Regions from separate parts of the Streptomyces sp. NPDC047886 genome, predicted to be linked through region 1. Evidence: riboswitches for the same ligand, from Rfam matches in the RefSeq annotation. Region 1 holds a riboswitch; each other region holds the start of a gene.
What was found. Region 1 has a riboswitch for cyclic di-AMP ahead of ACGF5U_RS15010 (M23 family metallopeptidase). Riboswitches for the same ligand answer to the same signal wherever they lie in the genome.
Positions count from the first base shown of each region.

Region 2: linked by a shared signal. The riboswitch ahead of ACGF5U_RS24900 (M23 family metallopeptidase) and the one ahead of ACGF5U_RS15010 (M23 family metallopeptidase) in region 1 are both predicted to bind cyclic di-AMP.
Region 3: linked by a shared signal. The riboswitch ahead of ACGF5U_RS21275 (peptidoglycan DD-metalloendopeptidase family protein) and the one ahead of ACGF5U_RS15010 (M23 family metallopeptidase) in region 1 are both predicted to bind cyclic di-AMP.

Region 1 is NZ_JBIDCF010000003.1:754,129-764,025, forward strand. Features, by position in the region: gene ACGF5U_RS14990 (DEAD/DEAH box helicase) at 1-337, shown strand, start outside; tRNA gene ACGF5U_RS14995 (tRNA-Lys) at 421-496, shown strand; tRNA gene ACGF5U_RS15000 (tRNA-Met) at 686-759, shown strand; gene ACGF5U_RS15005 (PP2C family protein-serine/threonine phosphatase) at 1,081-2,301, shown strand; cyclic di-AMP (ydaO/yuaA leader) riboswitch at 2,541-2,674, shown strand; gene ACGF5U_RS15010 (M23 family metallopeptidase) at 2,686-3,786, shown strand; gene ACGF5U_RS15015 (PrsW family intramembrane metalloprotease) at 4,080-5,519, opposite strand; gene trmB (tRNA (guanosine(46)-N7)-methyltransferase TrmB) at 5,618-6,337, opposite strand; gene lhgO (L-2-hydroxyglutarate oxidase) at 6,739-7,974, opposite strand; gene ACGF5U_RS15030 (collagen-like protein) at 8,157-9,897, opposite strand, start outside.
Region 2 is NZ_JBIDCF010000008.1:106,150-116,046, reverse strand. Features, by position in the region: partial or broken gene ACGF5U_RS24930 (thymidine kinase) at 1-147, opposite strand, end outside; gene ACGF5U_RS24925 (alkaline phosphatase family protein) at 282-1,487, opposite strand; gene ACGF5U_RS24920 (DUF5998 family protein) at 1,487-2,071, opposite strand; gene ACGF5U_RS24915 (GNAT family N-acetyltransferase) at 2,291-5,293, opposite strand; gene ACGF5U_RS24910 (HPr family phosphocarrier protein) at 5,479-5,760, shown strand; gene ACGF5U_RS24905 (GntR family transcriptional regulator) at 6,067-6,765, opposite strand; gene ACGF5U_RS24900 (M23 family metallopeptidase) at 7,068-7,844, opposite strand; cyclic di-AMP (ydaO/yuaA leader) riboswitch at 7,858-8,019, opposite strand; gene ACGF5U_RS24895 (M16 family metallopeptidase) at 8,347-9,714, opposite strand; gene ACGF5U_RS24890 (M16 family metallopeptidase) at 9,741-9,897, opposite strand, start outside.
Region 3 is NZ_JBIDCF010000006.1:170,063-179,959, forward strand. Features, by position in the region: gene ACGF5U_RS21255 (aspartate aminotransferase family protein) at 1-676, shown strand, start outside; gene ACGF5U_RS21260 (helix-turn-helix domain-containing protein) at 756-1,373, shown strand; gene ACGF5U_RS21265 (DUF6126 family protein) at 1,434-1,586, shown strand; gene ACGF5U_RS21270 (tyrosine-protein phosphatase) at 1,663-2,478, opposite strand; cyclic di-AMP (ydaO/yuaA leader) riboswitch at 3,148-3,302, shown strand; gene ACGF5U_RS21275 (peptidoglycan DD-metalloendopeptidase family protein) at 3,307-4,287, shown strand; gene ACGF5U_RS21280 (SGNH/GDSL hydrolase family protein) at 4,482-5,276, shown strand; gene ACGF5U_RS21285 (MBL fold metallo-hydrolase) at 5,569-6,822, shown strand; gene ACGF5U_RS21290 (sensor histidine kinase) at 7,706-9,523, shown strand; gene ACGF5U_RS21295 (roadblock/LC7 domain-containing protein) at 9,530-9,897, shown strand, end outside.

The DNA of each region.
Region 1 (9,897 bases):
CAACCGCGACCGTCGTGACGAGCGTCCGTCGGGTGGCGGCTTCCGCCGGGACAACGACCGCCGTGACGACCGTGGCGGTGACCGTGGTGGCTTCCGTCGCGACAACGACCGTCCGTTCAACCGCGACCGTCGTGACGAGCGTCCGTCGGGCGGTGGCTTCCGCCGGGACAACGACCGTCCGTTCAACCGCGACCGCCGTGACGAGCGTCCGTCGGGCGGCGGCTTCCGCTCGGCCGGCCACGACCGCCCGTACGGCCGCCGTGACGACCACCGTGGTTCGACCACCGGTTCCTTCGGGCGCCGTGACGACAAGCCGCGCTGGAAGCGCAACGGCTGACACCCAGTAACACCCGGACCCGTGAGCCGATACCCGATCGGCTCACGGGCTTCGGCGGGCTATGCTCGGGGATGACCCGTCGAGGGCCCTTAGCTCAATTGGCAGAGCAGCGGACTTTTAATCCGTTGGTTGTGGGTTCGAGTCCCACAGGGCCTACCAGGTCGAAACGCCGAGAGGCGGTTGTCGACCAGGGGGTTCGTGCCCCGGCTGCTTTTCAGCGGCCGGGGCACTCGTGCGTCCGGGGCCGTGCCGGGCGGTGTGGTGCCGTGGGGAGATCCATGCCACATCGGCCCCGGCGGTAAATGGTGAACGGTCGTGCTCCGGATGGCGTAAGGTGGTGTTCACCGACGCGGGGTGGAGCAGCTCGGTAGCTCGCTGGGCTCATAACCCAGAGGTCGCAGGTTCAAATCCTGTCCCCGCTACTGAAGACGAAGGCCCGGTGCATTGCGCACCGGGCCTTCGTCGTATTCCCGGGTTCTCCCGTGGTCTTCCCCGTGGCCTGCCCGTAGCTTCCCCTGGCTTCTCCCTGGCTTCCTCGAGGTCTCGCCCCCTGGCTTCTCCCTGGCTTCCTCGAGGTCTCGCCCCCAGGCTTCTCTCTGGCTTCCCCCTGGCTTTCCGGTCGGCCGCTCTGGCTTTCCGGTCGGCCGCTCGGCGGATGGTCGGCGGCTGTGCGGCGCGGCTAAGGTCCGGCCGGATGCGGCGCGGTTACCGTCCGCAGCCGTAGGGACGGCAGGGGAGCACGAGTGGCGCAGCGAGCAGGGTCCGGCGGCCAGGACGGCGGCAGCGGCGGCCACGGCCACGGCCACGGCCACGACCACGGCAGCGGCGGCCACGGCGACGGTGGTGCCGGTTCGGGGGCCGGGGGCGGTGGAGGTGGTGCCTGGACGCGGAGGCTCGTCCGTGTGCTGCCCGCCCTGCTGATCGTCTGCGGTGTGGTCTACGACTGGGCCACCCCGCCGCCCTTCACGGCCGTGCCGTTCTTCGTCGCCGCCCCGCTGATCGCCGCCTCGCTGTTCGACCAGGTGCGGACGCTCGTCACCGGTCTCTTCGCCGTCCTGGCCATCGTGGGCCCGCATCAGCTCTACAGCCCGCTGGAGCGGGGGCCCGCCGTCACCGAGATCCTCACCGTGATCACGGTCGCGGCCCTCGCGGTGCTCATCAACCGGGTCGTACGCCGGGGCAGCGAGCGGCTCGCGTCGGCCCGCGAGATCGCCGAGACGGCGCAGCGGGCGGTGCTGCCGACGCCCGCCGAGCGGATCGGGGGACTGCGGGTGGCAGCGCGGTACGAGGCGGCGCAGGCGGACGCGTTCATCGGCGGCGACCTGTTCGCGGTGCAGGACACCCCGCACGGGGTGCGGCTGGTGGTCGGCGACGTGCGCGGCAAGGGCATGGGCGCCGTGGAGGCGGTGGCCGTGGTGCTCGGCGCGTTCCGGGAGGCGGCCGAGCAGGAGAGCTCGCTGGAGGCGGTGGCCCTGCGGCTGGAGCGGGCGCTGGCCCGGGAAGGCACGCGACGCGACGGGCTCGATGTCTTCGAGGGGTTCACCACCGCCGTACTGGCCGAGATTCCGCACGGCGACGGCGTGGTCCGGGTGGTGAACCGGGGCCACCCCGAGCCGCTGCTGCTGTACGCGGACGGGGGCGTCGGTGCGGTGGAGCCGGCCGAGCACGCGCTGCCGCTGGGCATGTCGGAGCTGGCGACCTGGCCGGACCGGGCGGACGAGGCGCCGTACCCGCCGGGTACGACGCTGCTGCTCTACACGGACGGGCTGACCGAGGCGCGGGACGCGCGGGGCACCTTCTATGATCCGGCCGCGCGGCTGGCGGGGCGGGTCTTCCCGGAGCCCGAGGCGCTGCTGGACGCTCTCGTGGAGGACGTACGGCGGCATACGGGCGGCGGCTCGACGGACGACATGGCCCTGCTGGCGGTCACCCGGCCGGGCCCACGGCATGCGGGGGCCGAGTGACCACTCTCTGTGAGTGAGAGGCACCCCTCCGCATAACATTTGACGCACGGTCAGAAACTGCGTGGTCGGAGAATGTTTCTGAGGTCAGGTCAACTCGCCCGATTGCGCCCGATTGTGCCCCGGTTAGTCCAGGCCAAGGAGTGTTAATGATCAGTAGGAACGGCTTGGAATCCGGCGCCCGCGTCTATTAACGTTCGATAACGCAGCGCGGTCGTCCCAGCCGTCGCCAGAGACGGCGCCGTGCGCGTACGCCGAATTCCGCAAGGGAACCGGGGAACCACCACCTTGGGGTGAATCGGGTCGAACCGACCCGTAGGAGACCTTCCTGCTCCGAACCCGTCAGCTAACCCGGTAGGCGAGAAGGAAGGAAAGGAGTGCGCCTCCGTGGCGTCCAACAGGCCTGCCCCCGAAGCGTCTTTCGACCCGCCGTTCCAGTACTTCGGGTCCTACGGTCCTTCGGGAGGTGCGGGCGGTCCGGACACCATGGGCACGGACACCGTCGTCGGTGAATGGAACCCGACCGAGGAGACCGTCCGCCCTGTCCGGGGCCGGCACCGCGTCGCCAAGCAGCGCGGCGGCCTCGCCCGCAGCTCCACCGTCCTCGGCGTCGGTGTCATCGCGGCGGTCGGAGCGGGTGGCATAGCCACCGCGCAGGACAAGCCCGCGATCTCCATCTCGCTGCCCGACCTGCCGGACGCCTCGTCGCTGCCCGGCGTCGGCTCCCTGATATCCGGCGACGACACCGACGGGTCCGGGGCCGGGAGCGACGGCAACACCGCCCCCCTCACCGCACTCTCCCTCGCCGCCCCCGCCGACGGCACCGATGAGCAGAGCGCCGCCGCGGACAGGGACGCCGGGGCCGGCGAGGCGCTGCGCGCCCGCATCCTCCAGCAGGCCGAGCAGCAGCAGGCGTCCGCCGACGCCGAGGCGAAGGCCGCCGCCGAGCAGGCGGCCGCCGAACAGGCGGCGGCGGAGGCGAAGGCGCAGCAGACCGCCGCTGAGAAGGCGGCCGAGGAGGAGCGGAAGCGGCTGGAGGCCGAGGCGGCAGCCAAGGCCGAGGCCGAGCGGCTGGCCAAGCTCGCCGCGAGCTACGCCCTCCCCACCTCCTCGTACACGATCACCTCGACGTACGGCCAGGCCGGTTCGATGTGGTCCTCCGGCTACCACACCGGCCTCGACCTGGCCGCCCCGACGGGCACGCCCGCGAAGGCCGTGCACGGCGGCACCATCAAGTCGGCCGGCTGGTCAGGCGCGTACGGCTACCGGATCGTCCTGGAGCTGGAGGACGGCACCGAGATCTGGTACTGCCACCTCTCCTCGATGACGGTCAGCGCGGGGCAGACGGTCACCACCGGCGAGACCATCGGACGGGTCGGCGCGACCGGCAACGTCACCGGTCCGCATCTGCACCTGGAGGTCCACACGGCGGGTGGCGGGGGCATCGACCCGCTGGCGTGGCTGCGCGGCAAGGGCCTCACGGTCTGACGCAGCAGCCTGGCGCACTCACGGTCTGAACGCAGCAGCCGGGCTCACTCACGGTCTGACGGAGCCCGGCTCACGGTCTGGCGGAGCCGTCCGGTCGGGGCCGTGGGTCGAATCCCGGCCCCGGCACCCGCGTCCGGCCCCGGCACCCGCGTCCGGCCCCGGCACCCGCGTCCAGCCCCGGCCCCGCTTCGGCTCGGTCCTGGTCCCCGCGTCCAGGCCCGGCCCCATGAATCCCGGCAGCCCCGGCGGTACACCCCCCGACGCCAGGGCTGCCGGTCCGTCCACCGGTCCGCCTACCGCTGCCGGTACGGGTTGTAGCCGCCGTAGTCGCGGTGCGGGGGCGGCGTCCATACGCGGCCGATCGCACGCGCCGCGTACGTGAGCGACGGGCCGGCCACGTCCTTGCGCTGCCACAGGTGGTGCAGCAGCTCCTGTTCACGGGCGGCGAAGTCCTGGCCGACCGCGCCCCGGCGCGCCCGGTGGCGCAGGAACGCCAGCGACGTCGCGAACGTCTCGTACTCCACCACCGCCCGTGCCGCCGCCGGGCCGAACGTGCGCCGCGCGTAGTCCCGGGCCATGCCCCGCGCCCGCATGGAGGCCAGCGCGAGGGGCTCGGCGGGCGAGAGCCAGCCGGCGGCGGCGTACGCGGGCAGTTCGGCCGACACGGTGCGCAGTTCACGCTGCCGGGTCCAGACGGCCAGCCAGGTCAGCAGCCCGAAGGCGGGCACCATGAACGCCCCGTACACGGCGAAGAACCCCCACGGCCCGAACGTGGTCGAACCGTTCCACAGGGCGTGCACCCCCATCGCCAGGAGCAGTCCGAGCGCCGGCAGCAGGGCCCGCAGTACCTTGCCGCGCCGGGCGGCGAGCGCGGCGGCGATCCCGAACCCGATGCCCGTGCACACGGTGAACAGCGGATGCGCGAACGGCGACAGCACGATCCGTACGAAGAAGGTCGCGGCCGTGACGGACTCGATTCCGGACGTCCCGAACTCCTGGTCCTCGTCGAAGGCGTTGCCGAGGTAGAGGATGTTCTCGGTGAAGGCGAACCCGGTCGCCGTGAAGCCGGCGATGACCACGCCGTCGACCAGCCCGGTGAAGTCCCGGCGGCGGAAGAGGAAGATCAGCAGAATCGCGGCGGCCTTCGCGCTCTCCTCGACGACCGGGGCGACGACGGTCGCGCCGATCGTGTCCGCCGAGGCCGGATCCGCGGTGGCCACGGCTATCCAGCGGGTCGCGAACGTGTTGGCGATGATCGCGACGAGCGCGGCGGCGAACGCGCCCCAGGCGAACGCGAACAGCAGGTTCTTCCACGGGCCCGGATCGACCCGGTCGAGCCAGCGGAACGCCGCCATCAGCAGCGGTACGGGCAGCAGCGCGAGCCCGAGCCCCACCAGGAAGCCCTGGGTTCCGGTCTGTTCACGGACCAGGGCGAGGATCACCAGCGCGCACAGGGCCAGCACGATGATCACGGTTGTCGCCCGCACCACCTTGCTGCGCCACAGGCGGCGGGGCTTGTAGCGCCAGCGGGCGCGCTCGGGTACGGCGTCGAACGACGGTTCGGCTTCGTACGCGGGAACAGCCGGTTGCGCGGGCGGGGCGGCCGGTTCCGATGGTGGCGGGGCGGCCGGTTCCTGTGGTGGCGACGCGGCCGGTCGCGTCGGTGGGACGGCCGGTCGCGGTGGCGCGTGCTGCGGTGACGGCGGCGGGTGCTGCGGTGACGGCTCGGACACCAGACGACCCTAACGAGGACCACTGACAGCGCGCGACGGTGTTCCACGCCGGGTGGGCACGACACGTGCGGCCGTCGCCCGGAACCCTTTGCTCCGGCTCAGCCGCGGCGGAACAGCAGGTCGTGGACGACGTGACCCTTGTCCAGGCCCTGTCCCTCGAACCGGGTGAGCGGCCGGAAGTCCGGGCGCGGGGCGTAGCCGCCGTCGGGCACGGTGTTCCGGAAGTCCGGGTGCGCGGTCAGCACCTCCAGCATCTGCTCCGCGTACGGCTCCCAGTCCGTCGCGCAGTGCAGGACCGCCCCCGGCTTCATCCGGGTGGCGACCAGGCTGAGGAACTCCGGCTGTATCAGCCGCCGCTTGTGGTGCCGCTTCTTCGGCCACGGGTCGGGGAAGTAGACGCGGACACCGTCGAGCGCGTCGGGCGTCAGCATCTCCCGCAGCAGGATGATCGCGTCGCCGTTGGCCACCCGGACATTGGTCAGCCCCGCCCGCTCGGCGAGACCCAGCAGGTTGCCCTGCCCCGGGGTGTGCACGTCGACCGCGAGGATGCCGGTCGACGGGTCGTCGGCGGCCATCCGCGCGGTGGCCTCGCCCATGCCGAAGCCGATCTCCAGCACGACCGGGAGCCCGTCGAACAGCTCGGCGAGGTCCAGGGTGCGCTGCCCGTCGATGTCCAGCCCCCAGGCGGGCCACAGCCGGCGCAGCGCGTCGCCCTGCCCGGGTGTGACCCGGCTGCGGCGCGGCTGGAAGCTCCGGATGCGGCGCTCGAAGTGCGACCCGGCGGGGTCGGGCGACGGGCCGGTGCCGTCGGGGAACATACGGCTCCCCCGGCGCGCACGCGCCTGCGCCCTGTCGGGGGCGGCGGTGTCGACGTCCGGGCGCGTCGGGCCGTCGACCAGCGGCTTCGGGCCGTCGGACAGGGGGGCGGGGGACGCGGTCAGCGCGGTTTTCTCGGACACAGTGGGTCCAATTCTACGGAGCCCCCGCCGAACCCCCGACGGATCCGCTTCCGACCTCTTCCGATCTCTTCTGATCTCTTCCGATGTCTTCCGACGGCCAGGAATGGCACCGGCACCGGCCTGGGACCGGCCGGCCCCGCCAGCGGTCGGGACCGGTCGACCTCGGCACCGTCCTCGGTACCTCCTTGGCACCGGCCCTCGGCGCCCGGTTTCGGCATCGGCCCTCGGCACCGTCCCCGGCGCCCGGTCCGGTGCCGGGCTCACGCTTCGGCCTGCGCCCGGGGCCGCCGGTCCAGGTGGGCCAGCGCCCTGCGGGCCACCTCCCGCCCGATCGGGAGCGACGCGGTCGCGGCGGGCGACGGGGCGTTCAGCACGTGGACCGTCCGCGGGGCCTCCCGGATCAGGAAGTCGTCCACGAGGGTGCCGTCCCGCAGCACCGCCTGGGCGCGGACTCCGGCCGGGGCGGGGCGCAAATCCGCCTCCTCCACCGCGGGCAGCAGGCGCCGCACCGCCTCCGTGAACGCACGCTTGGACATCGACCGGTGTATCTCGCCCGCCCCGTACCGCCAGTGGCGGCGGGCTATCCGCCAGGTGCCGGGCCAGGAGAGGGTCCCGGCGAGGTCCCGGGGTTGTACGACCAGCGGCCCGTACCCCTCGCGGGCGAGCGCGGGCACGGCGTTCGGCCCGACGTGGACGCCCCCGCCGATGCCGCGGGTGAGATGCACGCCCAGGAACGGGAAGGCCGGGTCGGGCACCGGATAGACCAGGCCGCGCACCAGGCCGGGCCGGTCCAGGTCGTAGTACTCGCCCCGGAACGGCACGATCCGCACCCCCGGGTCGTCGCCCGCCAGCCGCGCCACGGCGTCGCAGTGCAGCCCCGCGCAGTTCACGAGCACCCGCCCGCGCACGACCGATCCGGCGGCCGTGCGGACCGCGACGCCCCAGGGGCGCCGGTCGACGGCGGTGACCCGCGCCCCGTACCGGACGTCCGCGCCGGAGGCCTCGGCGAGCTGCGCCGCCACCGCCCCGTAGTCGCAGATGCCGGTCGTACCGACATGGATCGCGGCCAGGCCCCGCACCTCGGGCTCGTACTCGGTGATCTGGGCCGGGCCGAGCTCGCGCACCGGGATGCCGTTCTCGCGGCCGCGCTGGACGAGGGCGTGCAGCCGGGGCAGCTCCGACCGCTCCGTGGCGACGATCAGCTTGCCCGTGACCTCGTGGGGCAGCCCGTACTCGGCGCAGAACTTGACCATCTCGGCGGCGCCGCGCACCGCGTACCGCGCCTTGAGCGAACCCGGGCGGTAGTAGATGCCGCTGTGGATCACCCCGCTGTTGCGGCCGGTCTGGTGGCGGGCGGGTCCCGCCTCCTTCTCCAGCACGATCACGCGGGTCCCGGGCGCTGCGCGCGTCAGTGCGTACGCCGTCGACAGGCCGACGATCCCGCCGCCGATCACCAGCACGTCACAGTCGAACACGTCACCGCCGTACCCGGACACCTGTGCCACCTCCCACCCCAGATAGTGCACTGGCCCACTGACAATCCTGTTAAACCAGGTGGGACACGTGAACGGCGAGCGACGCGCGATCCCGTGACGCCGGTGGGACGGGCGTCACAGGGCCCGGGGCGGTTCCGGGAAGAGCACGAAGAGCGCCCGGGGCGGTTCCGGGAAGGCACCCGTCACGCCGGAGCCATCAGCAGCGGGCGCGCCCGCTCCCGCAGCTCCGCCACCCGGGGCTCGTCACCGTACGGCTCCAGCCGGTGCAGCAGATCCCGTACGTACTCCGTGGTACGCGCCGAGGAGATACGGCCCGCCACCTCCACCGCCCGGGTGCCCGCCGCGCACGCCGCGTCGAGATTGCCCGACTCCAGTTCGGCCACGGCGCTCACGACCAGACGTAAACCGTGCGAGCGTACGAATTCCTCCGTCGGGCGCGACAGCGCCTGCTCGGTGAACCGGCGTACCTGGCGCGGGGCCTTCAGGTCCCGGTAGCACTCGGCCGCGTCGGCCGCGAACCGGTCGTACGAGTAGAAGCCGAGCCAGGACGGGTCCGCGTCGCCCTCGCGCGAACGCTCCAGCCACCCCTCGGCGGCCTTCAGCGCCGCACCGGCCGCCGCGGCGTCCCCCGCCTTGGCGTGGGCCCGCGCCTCGACCAGCCGGAAGAACGACATGGTCCGCGCGGTGGCCAGGCCGCGGTTGCGCTCCAGCGCTGCCTGTGCCAGGTCGACGCCCTCGTCGGCGAACCCTCTGTAGGTGGCCTGCAGCGACATCGACGCCAGCACATAGCCGCCGAGCGGCACGTCGGCGGCCGCCCGCGCCAGCCGCAGCGCCTGGATGTAGTACCGCTGGGCGGCCTCCTGCTGGCCCGTGTCGAACGCCATCCACCCGGCCAGCCGGGTCAGCTCGGCGGTCGCCCCGAAGAGGGCCCGGCCGACCTCGTCCGAGTACGAGCCGAGCAGCAGCGGTGCCGCGTCGACCCGCAGGCACTCGGGCACCATCGAGGAACGCCAGTCCCCGCCGCCGTACTTGGAGTCCCAGCGCCGCGCGTCCTCGGCCGCCTCCCGCAGCTTGGCCACGTCGCTGTGCCCCACGCGCGCGTGCCCGCCGTCGGGCAGGTCGTCCGGCGGCGGCTCGACGACACCGGCGGTGGCCGTGGCGGTGACAGCGCCCGCGGTGCCTTCGAGTGCTCCGTCCGCTGCCCCGAGTGAACCGGTGTCCCCGCGTGCCCCTGCCGCCCCGCTGGTCCCGTTCGCCGCCGCTGTACCGGCAGTACCGGAGGCTCCGGCAGTCCCGGGGGCGCCGGGGGCGCCGGTGGTGCCGAGAGGCCCGGCAGTGCCCGTGACTCCGGGGGCCCCTGGACCCTCGGCGGTCCCCGGCGTGCCAGGCGTGCCAGACGCGCCAGGCGTGCCAGAGGCGCCGGGAGCGCCGGGAGTGCCGGGAGCGCTCGGAGTACCGGGTGTGCCCGGAGCCGAGCCCGCCGGCGGGCTCGACACCCGCCGCTCCACCGACGGGTCGGCGGGGGTGATCAGCCAGCGCGATGCGGGCGTGGCGTACGCGCTCACCGAGAACGAGCCCGCCAGCGACTGCCAGATACCGCCACCGCCCGCCCGGCGCCCGGCCAGATCCAGCCGGTACAGCTCGGTCGCCGACTTGACGGCCTCGCCCACGTCGCGCGGGAACGCGAGACCGACTTCGGGCGCCGGGTCGGCGTCCGCGAGCCCGATCTCGTGCAACGGCACAGGACGGCCGAGCTTCTGCGCGATCGCGGCCGCGATGAGATGCGGCGCGGCACCCTGCGGCACCATGCCCTTCGACACCCACCGGGCCACCGAGGTCTTGTCGTACCGAAGAGTCAGACCGCGCTGTGCCCCGAGGTCGTTGACCCGCCGGGCGAGGCCGGCGTTGCTGATTCCCGCGAGG
Region 2 (9,897 bases), on a different contig from region 1:
GGAGGAGAGCTTGCCCTGGCCCGCCCGGTCGTCCCTTGTGAAGATCATTCCCTGGAGGCCGCGGGCCGAGCGGTTGTGCTCGATCTGAAGAGCGAGGGTGCTCTTTCCGCAGTCCATCGTTCCGGAGAAGAACACCAGCTCGGGCATGGGGAGGTGACGACCTTTCGGGTCCGTGGGGCAGGAGGGCGGTCCGGCGGGGCCGTGGACCACGCGCGGCGGGCCGGCCGGGGACGGTGGACGGGAGCGGCGGAGGGGAACGGCGGACGGGGCTACGAGCGGGGCTACGAGCGTACTTCGAGCAGCGGTACGAGCTGCTCGGCGGCCGTCATCGAACCGTGCATGCCGGCCATCGCCGACTCGTGCGGCTCGTTGACCGATGCGGTGATCACCACGTCGTCGTACGCGGCCGCGACGACATCGCCGATCCGCCCGTACACCCGCTCGTCGATCCGCGGGCCGAACCAGCCCGCGGCGATCGCCTCGTCCCGGCCCGCGACCCAGAAGCGCTCGCCGAGCACCTCGCGCCAGCACGCCAGCACGTCGGACCTGGCACCGGGGACGGCGTAGACGTGGCGGGCGCGGCCCTCGCCGCCCAGCAGGGCGACGCCGGCACGCAACTCCCAGTCCTCGTCGAAGTCGATCCGCGACTCCTCGTCGAACGGGACGTCGACCATGCCGTGGTCGGCGGTGACGTACAGCGCGGTGCGCGGCGGGAGCTGCTCGGCGAGGCGCTGGACGAGCTGGTCGGCGTGCATCAGCTGGCCGCGCCACGCGTCGGAGCCGATACCGAAGCGGTGCCCCGCGCCGTCCACCTCGCTGTAGTACGTGTAGACCAGCGACCGGTCGGCGGCGGCGAGCTGCTCGGCGGCCAGGTCCATGCGCTCCTCGCCGGAGAGCCGGCCGTGAAACGTTCCGCCACTGAGCGCGATCTTGGTGAGCGGGGTGTCCCGGAAGGTCGGGGACGACACCTGCGCGGTGTGGACGCCCGCCGCGTCGGCGAGCTGGAAGACGGTCGGGTACGGCTGCCAGGCGGCGGGCGACGTCCACGGCTTCCAGCGGAGCTGGTTCATCAGCTCACCGGTCGCGGGGTCACGCACCGTGTAGCCGGGCAGTCCGTGCTCGCCGGGCGGCAGTCCCGTACCGACAGAGGCGAGGGACGTGGCCGTGGTGGCCGGGAAACCGGCGGTGAGCGGCCGGCCCGTGCCGCCGCGCGAGGTCGCGAGCAGGGAGGTGAGGTACGGGGCCTCGTCCGGGTGGGCCTTGATCTGCTCCCAGCCGAGCCCGTCGATCAGGAAGACGCAGTTGCGGTCGGCGGGCGTCAGCTCGGCGATACGGTGCCCGAAGCCCGGCACACCGAGTCCCGCGGCGATCGTGGGCAGCAGGTCGGCGAGGGCGCCCGAGCCGTACTCGGGGACCGGCGCGGTGTCGAGGGCGAGCGGGACCGGGTCGTCGGGCCAGCGGGCGGCCGTGGCGGTGGGCTGGACCATCAGCGCGTGACCGCGGTGGCTTCGGACAGGGCCTGGGCGAAGAGCAGGGCCTGCCGGACCGTCTCGGGACCGTCGCCCGCCTCGCTCACGCGCAGGCTCAGGTCGTCGGCGGTGGAGCTGCCGGTGTAGCCGTGGTCGGCCTCGCAGTTCGGATCGCCGCAGGCGGCGGGCTCCAGGTCAATACGGGAGACGGCGCCCCAGCCGATGGTGAGGACGACCTCGCGCGGCAGCGTGCCGGGCGTGTACGACTCCGGATTGGCGACGACCCGGCTGAGCACGACCGACGAGATCCGGTCGAGCTTGACCGACTCGGTCGAGGTCGTCGCGTACGGCGTCGGGGAGCTGGTGTCGGCGTTCTGCTCGTCGGTGTGGCTGACGATGAAGCGGTTGGCCGTGAGAACGAGGACCGTGACGTGGCGACGTACCTCGTTGGCGTCGAAGGTCGTCTCCTGGTGCACCAGGTACGAGGCGATCGGCTCGCCACCGACGGCGGCCTCCACCGCCTCGGCCACGAGGGCCGGGTAGTAGCCGCTGCGCTCGATGGCCGCGCGCAGCCCCTGGGTCGTCGTACCGGTCTTCGCCATGGGCTCCATCCTACGGGGGCACAGTGACTGCACGGGACGCTCACGGCCCCGCGTCGGCACCGGGCGGCGGAGGGCGGGTACGCCTGGCCGGACGGGCGGCGGGTGGCGTGCGTGGCCGGGGCGGGGGCGGGGGCGTGGGTGACCGGGTGGTGTCAGTAGCGGGCAGGCGGGGGCGTGCGTGGCCGGGGCGGCGACGGGGGCGTGCGTGGCCGGGGGGCGTCAGTAGCTGGGCAGGCGGCGGGGGCCGAGGTCGGTGCGGGCGGGTGGCGGGGCGAGACGGACCGTCGCGCCGAGTACGGCGAGGCCCTGCTGAGCGACGACCACCGGCTCCAGACCGACGGCGACGACCTCCGGGTGGTCGTCCACCAGCCGGGACACCCGCAGCAGCAGCTCCTCCAGGGCGGCGGTGTCCACCGGGGCCGAGCCGCGCCAGCCGAACAGGAGCGGAGCGGTGCGGATGGACCTGATCTGCTCCGCGACGTCCCGGTCGGTGGCGGGGACCAGCCGGTGGGCCATGTCGCCGAGCAGCTCGGACGGCGCGCCCGCGAGGCCGAAGGACAGGACGGCGCCGACCGCCGGATCGATGGCGGCCCGTACGACCGTGTCGACACCGCGCGGGACCATGGCCTGGACGACCGGCTGGAGCTCCTCCGGCTTGCCCAGTGCGTCTGTCAGCTCCGCGAAGGCGGCGCGCAGCTGCTCCTCGGTGGCCAGGTCGAGGCGGACACCGCCGAGGTCGGGGCGGTGCCGCAGATGAGGCGCGGTGGTCTTGAGCGCGACCGGGTAGCCGAGGCCGGCGGCCGCCCGGACGGCCTCGTCGGGCCCGGGGGCGGGCAGGGTCGGCAGGACATGGATGCCGTAACGCGCGAGCAGCTCGCCCGCGTCGCCCTGGGTGAGGGTGATGCCGCGCTCCCCCACGTCCGGGCCGAGGAGCCGGTCGATCCGCGCGGCGGCGCCCGCCTCGTCGATGCCCTCGTACTCGGGCACGCGCCCCGGGTCGGCGGACTGCCGGCGCCACTGCCCGTACCGCACGGCCTCGGCGAGCGCCCGTACGGCGCGCTCGGCGGCGGGGTACGCGGGGATGGGGCCGGGCTCACGAAGTGGTGCTTCCACGGCGGGTGGGGCCGGAGTGACCGCCGACGGTACGGGGGCTGCCGGGGTCGGTGCGGCTGGAGGGGCGGGTGTGGCTGATGGGGCGGGTGGGACTGATGGGGTGGGTGTGGCGGGGGCGCTTCGTGGGTCCGTCGGGGCGGTCGGGGCCGCGTGTGGCGCTTCGGGCGCGGTGTGCGGCTCCTCCGGCCTCGGCGCCGTGCTCGTGGCGACGGTCAGCGCGTCGGCGAGCGCGCCGAGCTCGACATGGACGACGACGACCGGCTTGGCGGGGGACGCGGCGCAGGCCTCGCGCAGCGCCTCGGCCAGGACCTCGCCCTCGTCCGACAGTTCCGTCGCCCCGTTCTCGCCGACCCAGGGGATCGCGGTGACCACGACCGCGTCGCACGCGTCGTCCCTGAGGGCTTCCGCGAGCGCCGCGCGGAAGTCCTCGGGCGTGGCGGCGGTGGTGAGGTCGCGCGGCCGCAGCGGGCGCAGCCCTTCGGTCAGGCACGCGTCGTACGTCAGGAGCCCGAGCGACTCCGAGTTGCCGAGGATGGCGACCCGGGGCCCGGCGGGCAGCGGCTGTCCGGCCAGCAGCAGACCCGCGTCGACGAGTTCGGTGACCGTGTCGACGCGGATGACGCCCGCCTGGCGCAGCAGCGCCGAGACCGTGGCGTGCGGGATGCGAGTGACGGGAACGGCGTGTCCTGCCGGTGCGCTGCCGCTGTGCCGGGCGCCCTTCACCACGACCACGGGCTTCACGGCGGCGGTGCGGCGGGCCAGCCGGGTGAACTTGCGCGGGTTGCCGATGGATTCGAGGTAGAGCAGGACGACATCGGTGTCGGGGTCCTCGTACCAGTACTGGAGGATGTCGTTGCCCGAGACGTCCGCGCGGTTGCCGGCCGAGATGAACGAGGACACGCCCGCGCCACGCCGGTGCAGTCCGGCGAGCAGGGCGATGCCGATGGCGCCGGACTGGGTGAACAGTCCGACCCGTCCCCGCGCCGGCAGCTGCGGTGCCAGCGACGCGTTGAGGCGGACGTCGGGCGAGGTGTTGATGACGCCGAAGGCGTTGGGCCCGATGATGCGCATGCCGTACGAGCGGGCCTGCCGTACGAGCTCGCGTTGCCGCTCGAGGCCCGGCGCGCCGCTCTCCGCGTAGCCGGCGGAGAGGACGACCAGCCCCTGGACGCCGTGTTCGCCGCAGTCGGCGACCGCCTCCGGGACCCGTTGCGCGGGTACGGCGACGATCGCGAGGTCGACGGGCTCGCCGATGTCGGCGACGGAGCGGTACGCGGGGACGCCGTCCATGGTGGCCGGCGGGCCGCCGGGCGGGCCTTCCGGCAGGGCGCGGTTCACCGCGTACACGCGGCCGGAGAACCCGGCGTCGACCAGGTTGCGCAGAACGGTGCGGCCGACGCCGCCGGGCGAACGGCCGGCACCGACGACGGCGATCGAACCGGGTGCGAGGAGCCGCTGCACGGACCGGGCCTCGGCCCGCTGCTCGCGGGCCCGTTGCACGGCGAGCGACCGGTCGGTGGGCTCCAGATCGAGGTGGAGGCGTACGGCGCCGTCCTCGAAGCTGCGCTTCTGGGTGTACCCGGCGTCCGTGAACACCTTGATCATCTTGTTGTTGGCGGGCAGCACCTCGGCCGCGAACCGCCGGATGCCGCGTTCGCGGGCGACCGCGGCGATGTGTTCGAGCAGCGCGGAGGCGACGCCACGGCCCTGATGGGCGTCCTGGACCAGGAAGGCGACCTCGGCCTCGTCGGCGGGCGCGGTGGCGGGCCGACCCCGCTCGTTGATCCGGTCGTACCGGACGGTGGCGATGAACTCGCCGCCGACCGTGGCCGCCAGGCCCACCCGGTCCACGTAGTCGTGGTGCGTGAAGCGGTGTACGTCCTTCGCGGAGAGGCGGGGGTAGGGTGCGAAGAACCGGTAGTACTTAGACTCGTCCGAGACCTGCTCGTAGAAGCTGACCAGGCGGTCGGCGTCGTCGGTCATGATCGGCCTGATCCGTGCGGTGCCGCCGTCACGCAGCACCACGTCGGCCTCCCAGTGGTCGGGGTACGCATGGTCCGGCCGATCCGGGTGATCCGGCTGATCCGTCTGATCCGGCGGGTTCCGCATGGGCCAAGGGTACGGTGCGGACACCGGTCGCGTAGGTGCTCGGGAGCAGGGCGAGGCAAGGGAGGGTCGGTCGGCCGTCGGGCAGGGCCGGACGGTGGACGAGAAGGGGCCGATGGCCCGGTTCGAGCACCCCGCAGGACATGAGAGACTGGTCTAGACAACCGCTAGGATTGAAGGGCAACACCATGGCTGAGCGCCGCGTCAACGTCGGTTGGGCCGAGGGCCTGCACGCCCGCCCCGCCTCCATCTTCGTCCGTGCCGCCACGGCCGCCGGCGTCCCCGTGACGATCGCCAAGGCCGATGGCAACCCGGTGAACGCCGCGTCGATGCTCGCGGTGCTCGGCCTGGGCGCGCAGGGCGGCGAGGAGATCGTGCTGGCTTCGGACGCGGAGGGCGCGGACGTGGCCCTGGACCGCCTGGCGAAGCTGGTCGCCGAGGGCCTCGAGGAGCTTCCCGAGACCGTCTGAGCCTCCGGCACCCCCTCGGCCGCCCCGCGGGGCACAGCGCCGAACCCCTGTACGGCGGAGCCGCACCGCCCCGGACCTCCGGGCGGTGCGGCTCCGCCGTTGTCGTGCCCGGTCGTCCTGTGCCGTCGCCGTCCCCCTTCACCCCGTCCGCTTTCCGGGGTCGCCTAGGGACCGCTTACTCGGGTCGTTCGCGTTATGCGCGTCCGATTCCAAAAGACCCGGACACGGCAGGGCACTTTATTCAGACTGTTTTCGGGCAGCCTGAATTCACCTCCGGCCGCATTCTCTTTGTATACGGCGGCACTGTTAATTCCCGGCACTCGCACTGTTTACAGGATGTTGCGAAGTCCTCACGCGCCCGGAGGCCCGCTCACCCCGGTCCGGTCGGCGCAGCCGGTACGTGCCGAAGGAACGCTCGGCGTGCAGGGCGGTCAGCGCACGGGCCCGTTCGGCGTCGCCACGCGCGACCGCGTCCACGATCGCGCCGTGTTCGGCCCAAGCCTCGACCGGCAGGGCGGGCTGTTCGACGGCGTACATCCAGGCGCTCTTCTGCCGCAGCTGGGTCAGCAGCGCCGTCAGCGCGGGACTGCCGGACGCCTGCGCGAGCGTCTCGTGGAACCAGGCGCCGAGCGACCGCAGGTCCTCGCCCTGGCCGCGACGGGCCCGCTCCTGGCCCAGCCTCACCAGGCCACGCAGGACCTTCAGATGGGCGTCGGTACGGCGCTGGGCGGCGCGCGCGGCACCCAGCGGCTCCAGGAGCGCGCGCATCTCCAGCAGGTCGGCGGCCTCCTGCTCGGTCGGCTCGGCGACGCACGCCCCCGCGTGCCGGCGCGTGACGACGAACCCTTCCGACTCCAGGGTCCGCAGCGCCTCCCGGACCGGCACGCGTGAGACGCCGTAGCGGCGCGCGAGCTGCTCCTCGGTGAGCCGGCTGCCCCGCGGGAAGACGCCGGAGACGATGTCGTCGCGGATCGCCGTGCATACCGAGTGCGCCGGAATGCGCATACCGAACCTCCGATTTTGATCCGCTTAGACCTGGTCTTAATCCACGCGAAACTCGGGTGTTCTCCACCCGTCCCGTGACTCTATTGCAACGAGGTGCGATTTCCGACGCCTTCACGGCATCCACGGATATCTTTTGGCCGACCGACGACAATGCCGAAGCCCCGGCTCGCGAGGAGCCGGGGCTTCGGGAGAGGTGCCGACCGCGCCGGAACGCGGAGCGCGGGGTACGGGTCGCGGGCTGCGGGGCCGCGGTGCGGCTGCGGGGCGCGGTGCGGCTGCGGAGTCCAGTCGGGGAGGCGGGGTCAGACGCTGACGCCGCGGGCCCGCAGATAGGCGACGGGGTCGACGTCGGAGCCGTAGTCCGCGCTGGTGCGGGCCTCGAAGTGGAGGTGCGGCCCGGTCGAGTTGCCGGTCGAGCCGGAGACGCCGATCCGCTGGCCGGGGACCACGGTCTGACCGACGGAGACGCTGATCGACGCGAGGTGGCCGTACTGGGTGTACGTGCCGTCGTTCATACGGATCACGATGTTGTTGCCGTACGCGCCGGCCCAGCCGGCCTCCACGACGGTTCCGGAGCCCACGGCGACGACCGAGGAGCCGTACGCGGCGCGGAAGTCGACACCGGAGTGGCTGCCGGACGACCACAGGGACCCGCCCGCCTTGTAGGCGGTGGTGACGTACGAGCCCGCCACGGGGAGCTGGAAGGAGTTGAGGCGCTTGCGCTCGGCCTCGCGGGCGGCACGCTCCTCGGCCGCGCGGGCCTCCTTGACGCGGGCCTCGGCCTTGCGCTTGGCCTCGGCCTCGGCCCTGGCCTTCAGCTGGGCCTCCACGGCCGCCCGCTCCTGGGCGGCCGCCTGCACGTCGACCTGGTCGGCGAGCGCGTCGGTGATCACGGCCTGGTTGAGGCCGGTGTCCTCCAGGGAGCGGCTGCTGTCGTCCGCGTCGGCGGCGAACGCCGGGGCGGCGAGGCTGCCGATGACGCCGGTGGTGGCGAGAGCCGCGACGCCGGCGACATGAGCGCCCCTGCGCGTCAGGCGGTTCGAGGCACGGTGCTTCCCGGTGGCACGGGTGAACGCCATGTAGTGGCTGATCCTTTCCTTCCTTCTCGCCTACCGGGTTAGCTGACGGGTTCGGAGCAGGAAGGTCTCCTACGGGCCCCTCCGCGCGGTGCGAAGGCGTCCGATTCACCCCAGGGACGTGTGGGTCCCCGGCTCCCCAGGCTCGCGCCTGACGGGGACTCGGCGATGGCTGCCCGGTGCCGCGGGTGCGGCGGTGAACCGGTCGGACAGCGCATCAGACGCTAAGCGGCCGATCTTTCAATCACCAAACGAACACGGTTTTTTGTAGCGCATGCCACAGGTCAGACAGTCAACCTCTCCAATAAACCGGACATATACGGCCACGCAAATGGAACTCCGGCTTCCTGATGGAAGCCGGAGTTCCTGATGGTTCGTCCGTTCTGCGCCGGTTTCGCGCCAGTTCCACGCCCGGACGTCGGGCGAGGCACCGCTCGGCGAGCGCTGTGCGGGCAGGCACGCTTCGGCGAGCGCCGTGCGGTAGGCGCTGTTCGGCGGGCTCCGATCAGCCGGCGACGACCGTCACTTCACCGATGCCCAGCGCCTCGACCGGTTCCTTGATCTGTGCCGCGTCGCCGACGAGCACGGTGACAAGCCGGTCCACCGGGAAGGCGTTCACGGCCGCCGCGGTGGCCTCGACGGTCCCGGTCTCGGCCAGCCGGGCGTACAACCGCGCCTGGTAGTCGTCCGGGAGGTGCTGCTCGACCTGGTCGGCGAGGGTGGCCGCGACCGACGCCGCCGTCTCGTACTTGAGCGGGGCGACGCCCACCAGGTTGTGCACGGCCGCGTCCCGCTCGGCGTCGGTGAGACCCTCCGCGGCCAGCGTGCGCAGCACCTTCCACAGGTCGTCCAGCGCCGGGCCGGTGTGGGGCGTGTCCACGGATCCGCTGATGGCGAGCATCGCGGCGCCCGTCCCGTCGGGCGCGGAGCGCAGCACCTGGCCGAAGGCCCGCACCCCGTAGGTGTAGCCCTTCTCCTCGCGCAGCACCCGGTCCAGGCGGGAGGTGAGGGTGCCGCCCAGGCAGTACGTGCCGAGCACCTGGGCGGGCCAGACACGGTCGTGCCGGTCCGCGCCGATACGGCCGATGAGCAGCTGCGTCTGTACGGCGCCCGGCCGGTCCACGATGACGACCCGGCCGGTGTCGTCGGCGGTGATCGGCGGCATCAGGCGCGGCTCGGCCGTGTCGCCGGTCCACGCGCCGAGGGTGTCGGCGAGCACCGCGTCGAGGTCGACGTCTGTCAGGTCGCCCACGATGACGGCGGTGGCCGTCGCGGGGCGTACATGCGCCTCGTAGAAGGCGCGTACGGCCCCGGAGTCGATGCCCGAGACCGTCTCCTCGGTGCCCTGGCGCGGGCGCGAGACACGGGCTGCGGACGGGAACAGCTCGGCGGACAGCTGCTTGGCCGCGCGGCGGGCCGGGTTGGCGGTCTCGTGCGGGATCTCGTCCAGCCGGTTCCGCACGAGCCGGTCGACCTCGTCGTCGGCGAACAGGGGCGCCCGCAGCGCCTCGGCGAGCAGCCCGAGGGCCTTGGGCAGCCGGGAGACCGGGACCTCGAGGGAGACCCGTACGCCGGGGTGGTCGGCGTGCGCGTCGAGGGTGGCCCCGCAGCGCTCCAGCTCGGCGGCGAACTCCTCCGCCGTGTGCTTGTCGGTGCCCTCCGACAGGGCGCGCGCCATGATGGTGGCGACGCCGTCGAGGCCCTGCGGCTCGGCGTCGAGCGGGGCGTCGAGGACGATCTCGACGGCCACCACCTGCTGGCCGGGCCGGTGGCAGCGCAGCACGGTCAGGCCGTTGTCGAGCCTGCCGCGCTCGGGGGCCGGGAAGGCCCACGGCCGGGCGGTGCCCGGCTGCGGCTGCGGGTGGAATTCCATGCTGGTCAAAGACACGGCAGCGTCACTCACCGGTCCGCCCCCTCTTCCTGGTCGGTGTCGGTGTCGGTACCGGACTCGGCGTCGGCGTCGACCGGCTCGTAGACGAGTACGGCCCTGTTGTCCGGGCGCAGGCGTGCGGCCGCGACGGCCTGGACCTCGTCGGCGGTGACGTCCAGCACGCGC
Region 3 (9,897 bases), on a different contig from region 1:
GGTGCAGACCGGCCTCGGCAGGACCGGCGACTTCTACGCCTACCAGCACGAGGACGGCGTGGAACCCGACCTGGTGTGCGTCGCCAAGGCGCTCTCCGGCGGCTACGTGCCGGTCGGCGCCACCCTCGGCAAGGACTGGATCTTCAAGAAGGTCTATTCGTCCATGGACCGGGTCCTGGTGCACTCGGCCAGCTTCGGCGCCAACGCCCAGGCCATGGCGGCCGGTCTCGCGGTGCTGGCGGTGATGGACGACGAGGAGATCGTGGCCAACGCCCGCCGTACCGGGGAGCTGCTGAAGTCACGGCTGGCTGCGCTCGTGGACCGCTACGAGCTGCTGCACGACGTGCGCGGGCGCGGCCTGATGATCGGCATCGAGTTCGGCCGGCCGTCGTCGCTGGGGCTGCGTGGCCGCTGGACCATGCTCCAGGCCGCCCGTAAGGGACTCTTCGCGCAGATGGTGGTCGTGCCGCTGCTGCAACGGCACCGCATCCTCACCCAGGTCTCCGGCGACCACCTCGAAGTGATCAAGCTCATCCCGCCGCTCACCATCGGGGAGCGCGAGGTGAACCGGTTCGTGGCCGCGTTCACCGAGGTGATGGACGACGCCCACAGCGGTGGCGGGCTGATCTGGGAGTTCGGCAAGAACCTCGTCAAGCAGGCGGTCGCCAACCGCTGAGGCCGGCGGGCAGAGCGCCGGTTTTTGCCTGTGGGGCAAGAAAATTGCCCCACAGGAGAATTCCTGGCCCAATGGACGCATGAGCACTCCCCAGGGCGAGGGGGCCGAGGCGCTGCCCGAGGTCGCACCGCGGCTGCGCGGCCTGCGCCGCCGCCGAGGCCTCACGCTGGAGGCGGCCGCGCAGCGCGCCGGACTGTCCCCGGCGCATCTGTCCCGGCTGGAGACCGGCCGTCGCCAGCCTTCCCTGCCGATGCTGCTCGGCCTCGCTCGTGTCTACGGTACGACGGTCTCCGAGCTGCTGGGCGAGGCCGCCCCCGAACGTGATCCGATCGTTCGCGCGGGGCGCGCCGAGCCGGTCGTCGCGGACGGCTGGACGTACCACCAGGCGGGCGGGGCCGGCCGCGCCATGCAGGCGCTCCGCGTCCAGCTGCCCGCCCCGCCCGCCGACGGCCGGGACGACACCGTCCGCGTCCACCCGGGGGAGGAGTGGCTGTACGTCCTGCACGGCAGGGTGCGGCTGGCGCTGGGGGACGCCGTGCATGTGCTCGACCCGGGCGACAGCGCCCAGTTCGACTCGCTGACCCCGCACCGCATCAGGGCCGCCGGACGGGGCGGCGCCGAGCTGCTGTTCGTCCACACCCTGCTGCGGAGCGCGGCAGCCGACCTGTGCCTCGGCGGCGGTACCCACCGGCGCTGATCCGCTCCCCCTTCCCCGCCCCCCGGTCAGCGGGAGGGCGACCTGCCCGAGAGGTGCGTCATGTCCGAGAACCCGGCTGCCCTGCCGCCCACCCACGAGGAGCGGAGATTCCCCCGTGGGCTGATCATCCGGCTCTTCGCCTATCTGGTGGCGGGCCACCTCTTCGCGGCCTTCCTCTACCTGCTGTTCCTGCTCGGCGGCCAGAACCGGTGAGGCGGCGCCCCGCAGCCGGGCGAGGCGGCTCGCTCCGGGCGGGTGCGCGAGGCGCGCCCGGCAGGCGCCGGGGCGATCAGTCGCCGTCGAGGAGACGGTCGCGCAGCCGCTCCCGGGTGGCCGGCGTCAGGCGCAGGCCGTCGGTGAGGTAGCGCTCGGTCGTGCCCCAGGTCTCCTCGATCGCGGTGAAGGCCGTGGCGAGGTACTCGGCCCGTGCGTCGAACAGGGGGCTCAGCAGCTCCATCACCTCGGGGGACATGCCGCCGGGGGCGTTGGCGCCGCGCCGCACCTTGTACCGGCGGTGCGGGTCGTTGGACTTGAGGTAGTCCTCCTCGATGGCGTCGCGCTCCACGCCCACCGCGAGCAGGGCCACCGCTATGGACAGGCCGGCCCGGTCCTTGCCGGCGGCGCAGTGCATCAGCGCGGGGACGCTGTCCTCCGCGAGCGCGTGGAGCACCTGGCTGTGCTCGGCGGTACGGGTGGTGATGATGGCGCGGTACGCGTCGGTCATTCTCGCCGCCGCCTTGCCGTCGGCCAGCAGATCGCGCAGCTGGTGGATGTCCCCGTCGCGCACCATCGTCCAGAACTCGGCGCCGTCGGCCGGGTCGGTGAGCGGGATGTTCACGTTCCGTACGCCGGGCAGCTCGACGTCCGGACCCTCCAGCTTCTGGTCGGCGGCGTTGCGGAAGTCGAAGACGGTGTGGAGCCCCAGCGAGGACAGGAACACGGTGTCGCCGTCGGTGGCGTGCGCGAGGTGCCCGCTGCGGTAGAGCCGGCCATGGCGCACCCGGCGCCCGTCCATGGTCGGCAGCCCTCCCACATCGCGGAAGTTCCGCACCCCGCTCAGCTCGGGCTCGGTCGACGACGGGACGTGCGGGAGCTGCTGCGTCACGGGGGCTCCTCCGTGTCTGCCGTCGGCGACGGCCGCCGACGATGTCGCGGATCTGACGATACGACATCGGTTCCTGGGGCAATCATCTCCGTGCGGCTCGTACATCCGTGGCCCGGGTGATGGCGGTGTATCGCCGCTGACGAGTTCGACATCCGTCATGTAGGCAATTGTCCCATGTTGCACCGGTTCGGGCGGGCGCGACGACCGCAGCGGGCGCCGCACCGGCCCCCGAGTCGACAGCGACGCCCGATGCGGCGGTCTGTCCTTATTCACCATGATTTGCCCATGGGGTCGTACGGCGATCGGGAGGCGGCCGTGGTCCGACTCCGAGCCGTTGATTCCACTTGCTCGCGTTCATGTGATCTCGTCGCCTCATGGGCCTTCTGTCCGAATTGGCGTATAAGGCATAACGTGCCCCGGTAGCAAGGGAGATGGGTCCGACCACGTGAGCAGCGTCATAAACGTGACGGTCCGTGGTGGGCCGCCCCGCCGAAATCCCATGCCCACGGCGGGAATTCATGATCCGTAATCGACGGAGGGTGACCGGAATTCCGAGCCGAATTCATCGACGGGAAAGGGCGGCTGAAACCATCCGCTTGTTCCCGTCGTCCTGACTCGTTTACGGTCACGGTCAATCCGGACGGAACGCCGAATCCTGCCGCCGCCCGGAATTCGCACCCACCCACGTGTGGCAGGAGCGGGGGACCCAGGTAGTACGCCGGACGGGAATTCCCGGACGGCTCGGGGTGAAGTCGCGCCACCGCGCGACCGGGCATCTCCAGCCCGAACCCGACAGCTCACCTCGCAGGCGCCGGAGAGGAATTCGCCATGCCCGCGAAGGGTAAGCACCGCCGTCCCAAGTCCAGCTCCCTCACCCGCGGTTTCGTCGCCGCCGGCACGGGCGGCGCCGCCATCGCGCTGCCGCTCCTCGGTGCGACCGGCGCCCACGCCGCCCCGCAGAGCGCCCCGACCGCCGCGCAGACGGTCGCCTCCGTCACCGTCGCCCCCGCCGCCGCCCCGGCCGCGCTGGATGCCGCGAAGCCCGCGCCCCGGACGTACACCGTGGTCGCCGGCGACTACCTCGCCAAGATCGCCCACAAGAAGAACGTCAAGGGCGGCTGGCAGAAGCTGTACCAGGACAACCGCGAGGCCATCGGCGAGGACCCGTCGCTGATCCACCCGGGGCTCAAGCTCACCCTCGGCGCGAAGAACACCGCCAAGGCGACCCCGCAGAAGGCCGCCAAGGCCAAGGCCGCCGAGAAGAAGGCCGCCAAGCCGAAGGCCGAGAAGAAGGCCGCCGACACCCGGAAGGCCGACACCCGCTCCTCGCGGTCCGCCGCCAAGTCCCCGGCCCCCGCGCCGGCTCAGGACTCCGGCTCCACCCAGGCCGCCCAGAGCACCGCCTCCGGCTGGACCTCCCCGGTCTCCGCCGGCGTCACCACCCCGTACCGTGCCTCCGGTTCCATGTGGTCCTCCGGTTACCACACCGGCGTGGACTTCGCGGCCTCCGCCGGCTCCACCGTCAAGGCCGTCGGCGCCGGAACCGTCGTCTCGGCCGGCTGGAGCGGCGCGTACGGCAACGAGGTCGTCATCCAGCACGCCGACGGCGCCTACTCGCAGTACGCCCACCTCTCCTCGCTGTCCGTCTCTGCCGGTCAGAGCGTGAGCGGCGGCCAGCAGATCGGCCTGTCCGGCTCGACCGGCAACTCCACCGGCCCGCACCTGCACTTCGAGATCCGCACCAGCCCGAGCTACGGCTCGGACATCGACCCGCTGGCGTACCTCCGCCAGCACGGCGTGGCCATCTGACGCACCCCCGGACGCGCTTCCGGCGCGCACTCCTGAACACGGTTCTGCCCGGCACCACCTGCGAGGTGCCGGGCAGAACCGCGTCACGGCCCCCTTCCCGCCTGGCCGGATCCCGACCGGTGGTAAAGATCACCTCCCGTCAACCCCTCCTTACGGTCGCGTAGGTCACATCCACCGGGGAAAGATGTGCTCCCGTGGCAGACGATTCGACATTGAGAGACAGTGACGCATTCGGGTCGTACGTGGCGATCGGCGACAGCTTCACCGAAGGCGTGGGCGACCCCGGCCCCGACGGGCGGTTCGTCGGCTGGGCGGACCGCCTCGCGGTCCTGCTCGCCGACCGCATCCCGGAGCCCGAGTCGTTCCGGTACGCCAACCTCGCCGTACGGGGAAGGCTCCTCGACCAGATCGTCGAGGAGCAGGTGCCGCGCGCCAAGGAGCTCGCCCCCGAACTCGTGACCTTCTGCGCGGGCGGCAACGACATCATCCGGCCCGGCAGCGACCCCGACGACGTCGCCGAACGCTTCGAACGGGCCGTCGCCGAACTCGCCGCCGTCGTCGGCACGGTCGTCGTGACCACCGGCTTCGACACGCGCGGCGTACCCGTCCTGCGGCATCTGCGCGGCAAGATCGCCACCTACAACGGCCACGTACGGGCGGTCGCCGACCGCTACGGCTGCCCGGTGCTCGACCTGTGGTCGCTCAGGTCCGTCCAGGACAGGCGTGCCTGGGACGGCGACCGGCTGCACCTGTCGGCCGAGGGCCACACCCGGGTCGCCCTCCGCGCGGGCCAGGTCCTCGGCCTGGAGGTCCCCGCCGACCCCGACCAGCCGTGGCCGCCGCTCCCGCCGCGCGGCCCGCTGGAGGAGCGCCGCGACGACATCAACTGGGCCCGCGAGTACCTGGTCCCGTGGATCGGCCGCCGCCTGCGCGGCGAGTCGTCCGGCGACCACGTGTCGGCCAAGCGCCCGGACCTGATGCCGTTGTAGAGGACGGCGCCGGCGCGGGCCGCCCGCCCGGGACGTCCCGCGCCGGCGTTCCGCGCTCCAGCGCGGCCGGTCGCCCCGGGCCGCCGCTGCCGCGTACGGCCCAGACCGCGCCTCCCGCTTCCGCCTCCGGGCCCGCCTTCCGCCTCCGCCCGCTTCCGCCTCCGCCCCCGGGCCGTGTCCGCCACCGCCTCTGCCGGGCCGCGTCCGCCCGCGGCCGGCCCCGCGAAAGATCCCCGGCCGCGTTGTCGCACCCCCTGCCCATAATGGAAGGACTCGAGCCCCTGGAGGTGCTGTGACCGGCGCTGACGCTGTGCGCCCGGTGCGCAACCGGCTGCGTTCCCGCCTGCGCTCCCTGCGGCCCGCCGCCTTCGGCGCGGACGCCACGGGAGAGCGCCTGGAGCGGATCCTCCGTTCGCCGAACTTCGCGGACGGCGTGTTCCGGAACCCGGACGGCCCCCGGCGCGGACAGAAGGGCTCGGCGGTCGACTTCGCGAAGATCTACTTCGACAGGGAGTCACGCCGTCGGCGCGCCCCCGCCGACGCGATACCCCTGCACTCCACGACCGCCGCCGACCTGGCCGGGCCACCGTCCTCGGGGCTGCGCCTCACCTGGATGGGGCATTCCAGCGTCCTCGCCGAGATCGACGGGCGCCGGATCCTGTTCGACCCGGTGTGGGGCGAGCGCTGCTCGCCCTTCTCGTTCGCCGGGCCCCGGCGGCTGCACCCCGTCCCGCTGCCGCTGGCGGCACTGGGCCCGGTGGACGCCGTCGTCATCTCGCACGATCACTACGACCACCTGGACCTGCCCACGATCCGCGCGCTCGCGACGACCGACACCCTCTTCGCCGTGCCGCTCGGAGCCGGCGCCCATCTGGAGCGGTGGGGCGTGGCCCCGTCCCGGCTGCGCGAACTGGACTGGAACGAGTCGACGGACGTGGGCGACCTGCGGCTCACCGCGACCCCCGCCCGTCACTTCTGCGGCCGGGGCCTGCGCAACCAGCAGCACACCCTGTGGGCGTCCTGGGTCGTCACGGGGCCCGAGCACCGGATCTACCACAGCGGCGACACCGGTTACTTCCCCGGATTCCAGGACATCGGCGCCGCCCACGGGCCGTTCGACGCCACGATGATCCAGATCGGGGCGTACAGCGACTTCTGGCCCGAGAACCACCTGGACCGCACGCCGCTGCCCGGGGCCTGGCCCGATATCCACATGTCGCCGGCTGAGGGAGTGCGGGCCCATCTCGACCTGCAGGGAGGCCGGCCGGGCGGGGTGCTGCTCCCGATTCACTGGGCCACCTTCAACCTGGCTCTCCACGCCTGGGCGGAGCCCGGGGAGTGGACGAAGGACGCGGCCGAGGAGGCCGGCCAGACGGCGGCGTTCCCCCGTCCCGGCGAGCCGTTCGAGCCTGCGGGGAAGCTGCCCGCGGATCCGTGGTGGCGTGAGGTGTCCCAGCACATCGCCCACCCGTGGCGCGGGCCCCGGCCGACGCAGGCCCCCGCCGAGGGGCCCCGGCGCGATCTCGACCTCGCGGGTGATCGGTGACGGCCCGTGAGGGCGCCGTCGGAGGGATCGCGTGCCCGCCGGCTCGACTTCCGAGCGAAGAGCACGACCGCCGCGCGGTGGCCGGGTAGCCGTCCCGGTCGGCCATGCCGGTCGGCTCGGCGCCCCCTGCCCCGTCCCGCGGCGTCCCGTCCTGGCCCGGGGCGGGACGCGTCCCGAGCGGCCGCGAGTCGAGCCGGGTGGGCGGCGACTGCGGGTGGCGGCCGGCGTACGTCGCCGGACGCGAGGCGGGGCGTGGCGCCGGAAGCGGGCTGATACGCGGCCGCACCGTGTACGGAACCCGTGCGACGGCACGACCGTCCGCGGCCCGCGCCCGCGCCCGCGCCCCCAGACTGCGGACCCCGGACTGCGGACCCCGGACTGCGGACCCCGGATTGTGGACCCCCGGATTGTGGACCCCCGGATTGTGGACCCCCGGATTGTGGACCCCGGTTGCGGACCCGGGACTCCGGACTCCCGGCCCCGGACCCGGTGCGCGGGTAGAGACGCGGGCGCACGGTTACGGGCACGCGCCCGCGCGCTCGGCGCGCGTGAAGGTGCGCCTTCGTGCGCCCCGCGCTGCCGCACGCCCTGTGGGCCGGACACGCCCCACGTCCCGGCGGGGGCGGCGGCGGGGTCGCCCTCGCCGCTTCGGCCCGTGCAGCCCGTATGTCATTTCGGGCTTGCGTGCGAGACCTCATACCAGAGCGGGACGCTCGACGGGCAACTTCGGCAACAGCCCCTCACCCGGGAACGGTGGGCGACTACCGTGTGTTGCCGGTGATCAACGGTGGGTGCATCGAACACATGACGCGCCCACCGGTACAACGAGCTGAACACCGTATGAAACGCCGTATCCCGGGGCCCCACGTACCCAAGGACGCTGATGTCTCAACTTCGCGCACCCGCCGCGCGGTCCGACCGCCGTGAGGGCGGGCGGCACGGCCGGTCAGGCGCCCGTTCCCTGTCGAACGACGGGAGGTCGCGCGCCGCGGCACCGTCCCAGGAGACCCGCATACGCTCCCAGCTCCTGCGCGCCTCCGTCCCGCCGACCGTCGTCGCCGTGCTGGGCGGCGCCGGCGCCGTCCTCTTCACGATCCGCTCCACCGGCGCCCGGCCGTCCCCCGCGCTGTGGGCCGCGCTGCTCGGCTCGGCGGCGCTCTCGGTGGCAGCCGTCGCCGCCGCCGTGCTCGGCGCGGACCGCGCGGCCAGGGCCGTACTCGACCGGTGCGGCGCCCTGCGCCGCGACAGCGTCCGCGCCCAGAGCGAACTCCGTGCCGTGGTCGAGCGGCTCCGCGGGGGAGAGCGCCCGGTCGCGCGCGGGGCGCCACCGCCACCTCCGCCCGGCGCCGACGAGTTCGAACTGCTGGCCGATGAACTGCTGCGGTCCCGGGACGCGGCCGTCGCGGCCGTCGTCCAGGCGTCCCAGCTGTCCAGCAGCGTCGGCAACGAGCAGAAGGTCGAGGTCTTCGTCAACCTCGCCCGCCGCCTCCAGTCGCTGGTGCACCGCGAGATCCAGCTCCTGGACGAGCTCGAGAACGAGGTCGAGGACCCGGAGCTGCTCAAGGGCCTGTTCCATGTCGACCACCTCGCCACCCGCATCCGCCGCCATGCCGAGAACCTCGCCGTCCTCGGCGGCGCCATCTCCCGCCGGCAGTGGTCCCACCCGGTCTCCATGACGGAGGTGCTGCGCTCGTCCATCGCCGAGGTCGAGCAGTACCCCCGGGTGAAGCTGGTGCCGCCCATCGACGGCACCCTGCGCGGCCACGCCGTCGCCGACGTCATCCACCTCCTCGCCGAACTCGTCGAGAACGCCACCCTGTTCTCCGCACCGCACACCACGGTCCTGCTGCGCGCCCAGCACGTCACGGCGGGCCTCGCCGTCGAGGTGGAGGACCGCGGCCTGGGCATGCCGGTCAGCGAGCAGACCAAGATGAACGCCCTGCTCTCCGACCCCGACCAGGTGAATGTGGCGCACCTGCTCCAGGACGGCCGGATCGGCCTGTACGTGGTCGCCGCACTGGCCCGCAGGCACGGCATCGCCGTACGGCTGCAGTCCAACATCTACGGCGGGGTCCAGGCCGTCCTCGTCGTGCCGCAGAGCCTGCTCGGCTCCGACTCGACCGGCTCCGGGCTCGGCGGGCAGCCGGCGAGCGTGGGCGCGGGGACGGGACGGGGGACGGGGACGGCCACCGTCGGTGTCCCGCCCGCGACGCCGAGCCCGGCGCCCGCCGGGGTCGTCCCGCCCCAGCCCGTACGCCGGCGCCCCCTCCACGCGGCGAGCGGTCCGCCCGCCATACCGGCCCGGCCGCCGCACGCTCCCGGCACCCACGCCCGGGGCGCCGTCACGTCGGGCACCGGCACGGCCTCCTTCGCCAGTGGTGAGGCCCTGAGCGACGGGGCCCCGAGCGAGGGGGCCTTGAACGACGGCGCCCTGAGCGACGGGCTCCCCGGTGAGGGGCTGCCGGGCGAGGGGCTTTCAGGTGAGGGGAACCGCCCCCGGCTGCCCAAGCGCCGCGCGCAGGAGCACCTCGTTCCGCAGCTGCGCGACGAACCCGTGCGCCGCAGGCGCGAGGAGCACGTCCTGCACGATCCCGGACTGATGGCGGCCTTCCAGCGGGGGATCGGACTGGCCGAGTCCATGCCGCCCCTCGCACCCCAGCCCCATGAACCGCAGCGTCAAGACGAAGCCAACAAGGAGTAGATGCACATGACGAGCGATGCGCCGACCGGCCATTCCTCGGATCTCGACTGGCTGCTGACCGGCCTGGTCCAGCGGGTCCCGTACACCCGCAGCGCGGTTCTGCTCTCGTCGGACGGACTGGTGAAATCGGTGCACGGCCTCGACGCCGACAGCGCCGACCACATGGCGGCCCTGGCCTCCGGGCTGTACTCGCTCGGTCGCAGCGCCGGTGCCCGGTTCGGCGACGGCGGCGAAGTGCGCCAGGTCGTCGTCGAGCTGGACTCCACCCTGCTGTTCGTCTCCACCGCCGGGTCGGGCACCTGCCTCGCCGTGATCGCGGGCCGGGAGACCGACGCCGCGGTCCTGGGATACGAGATGGCGATGCTGGTCAAGAG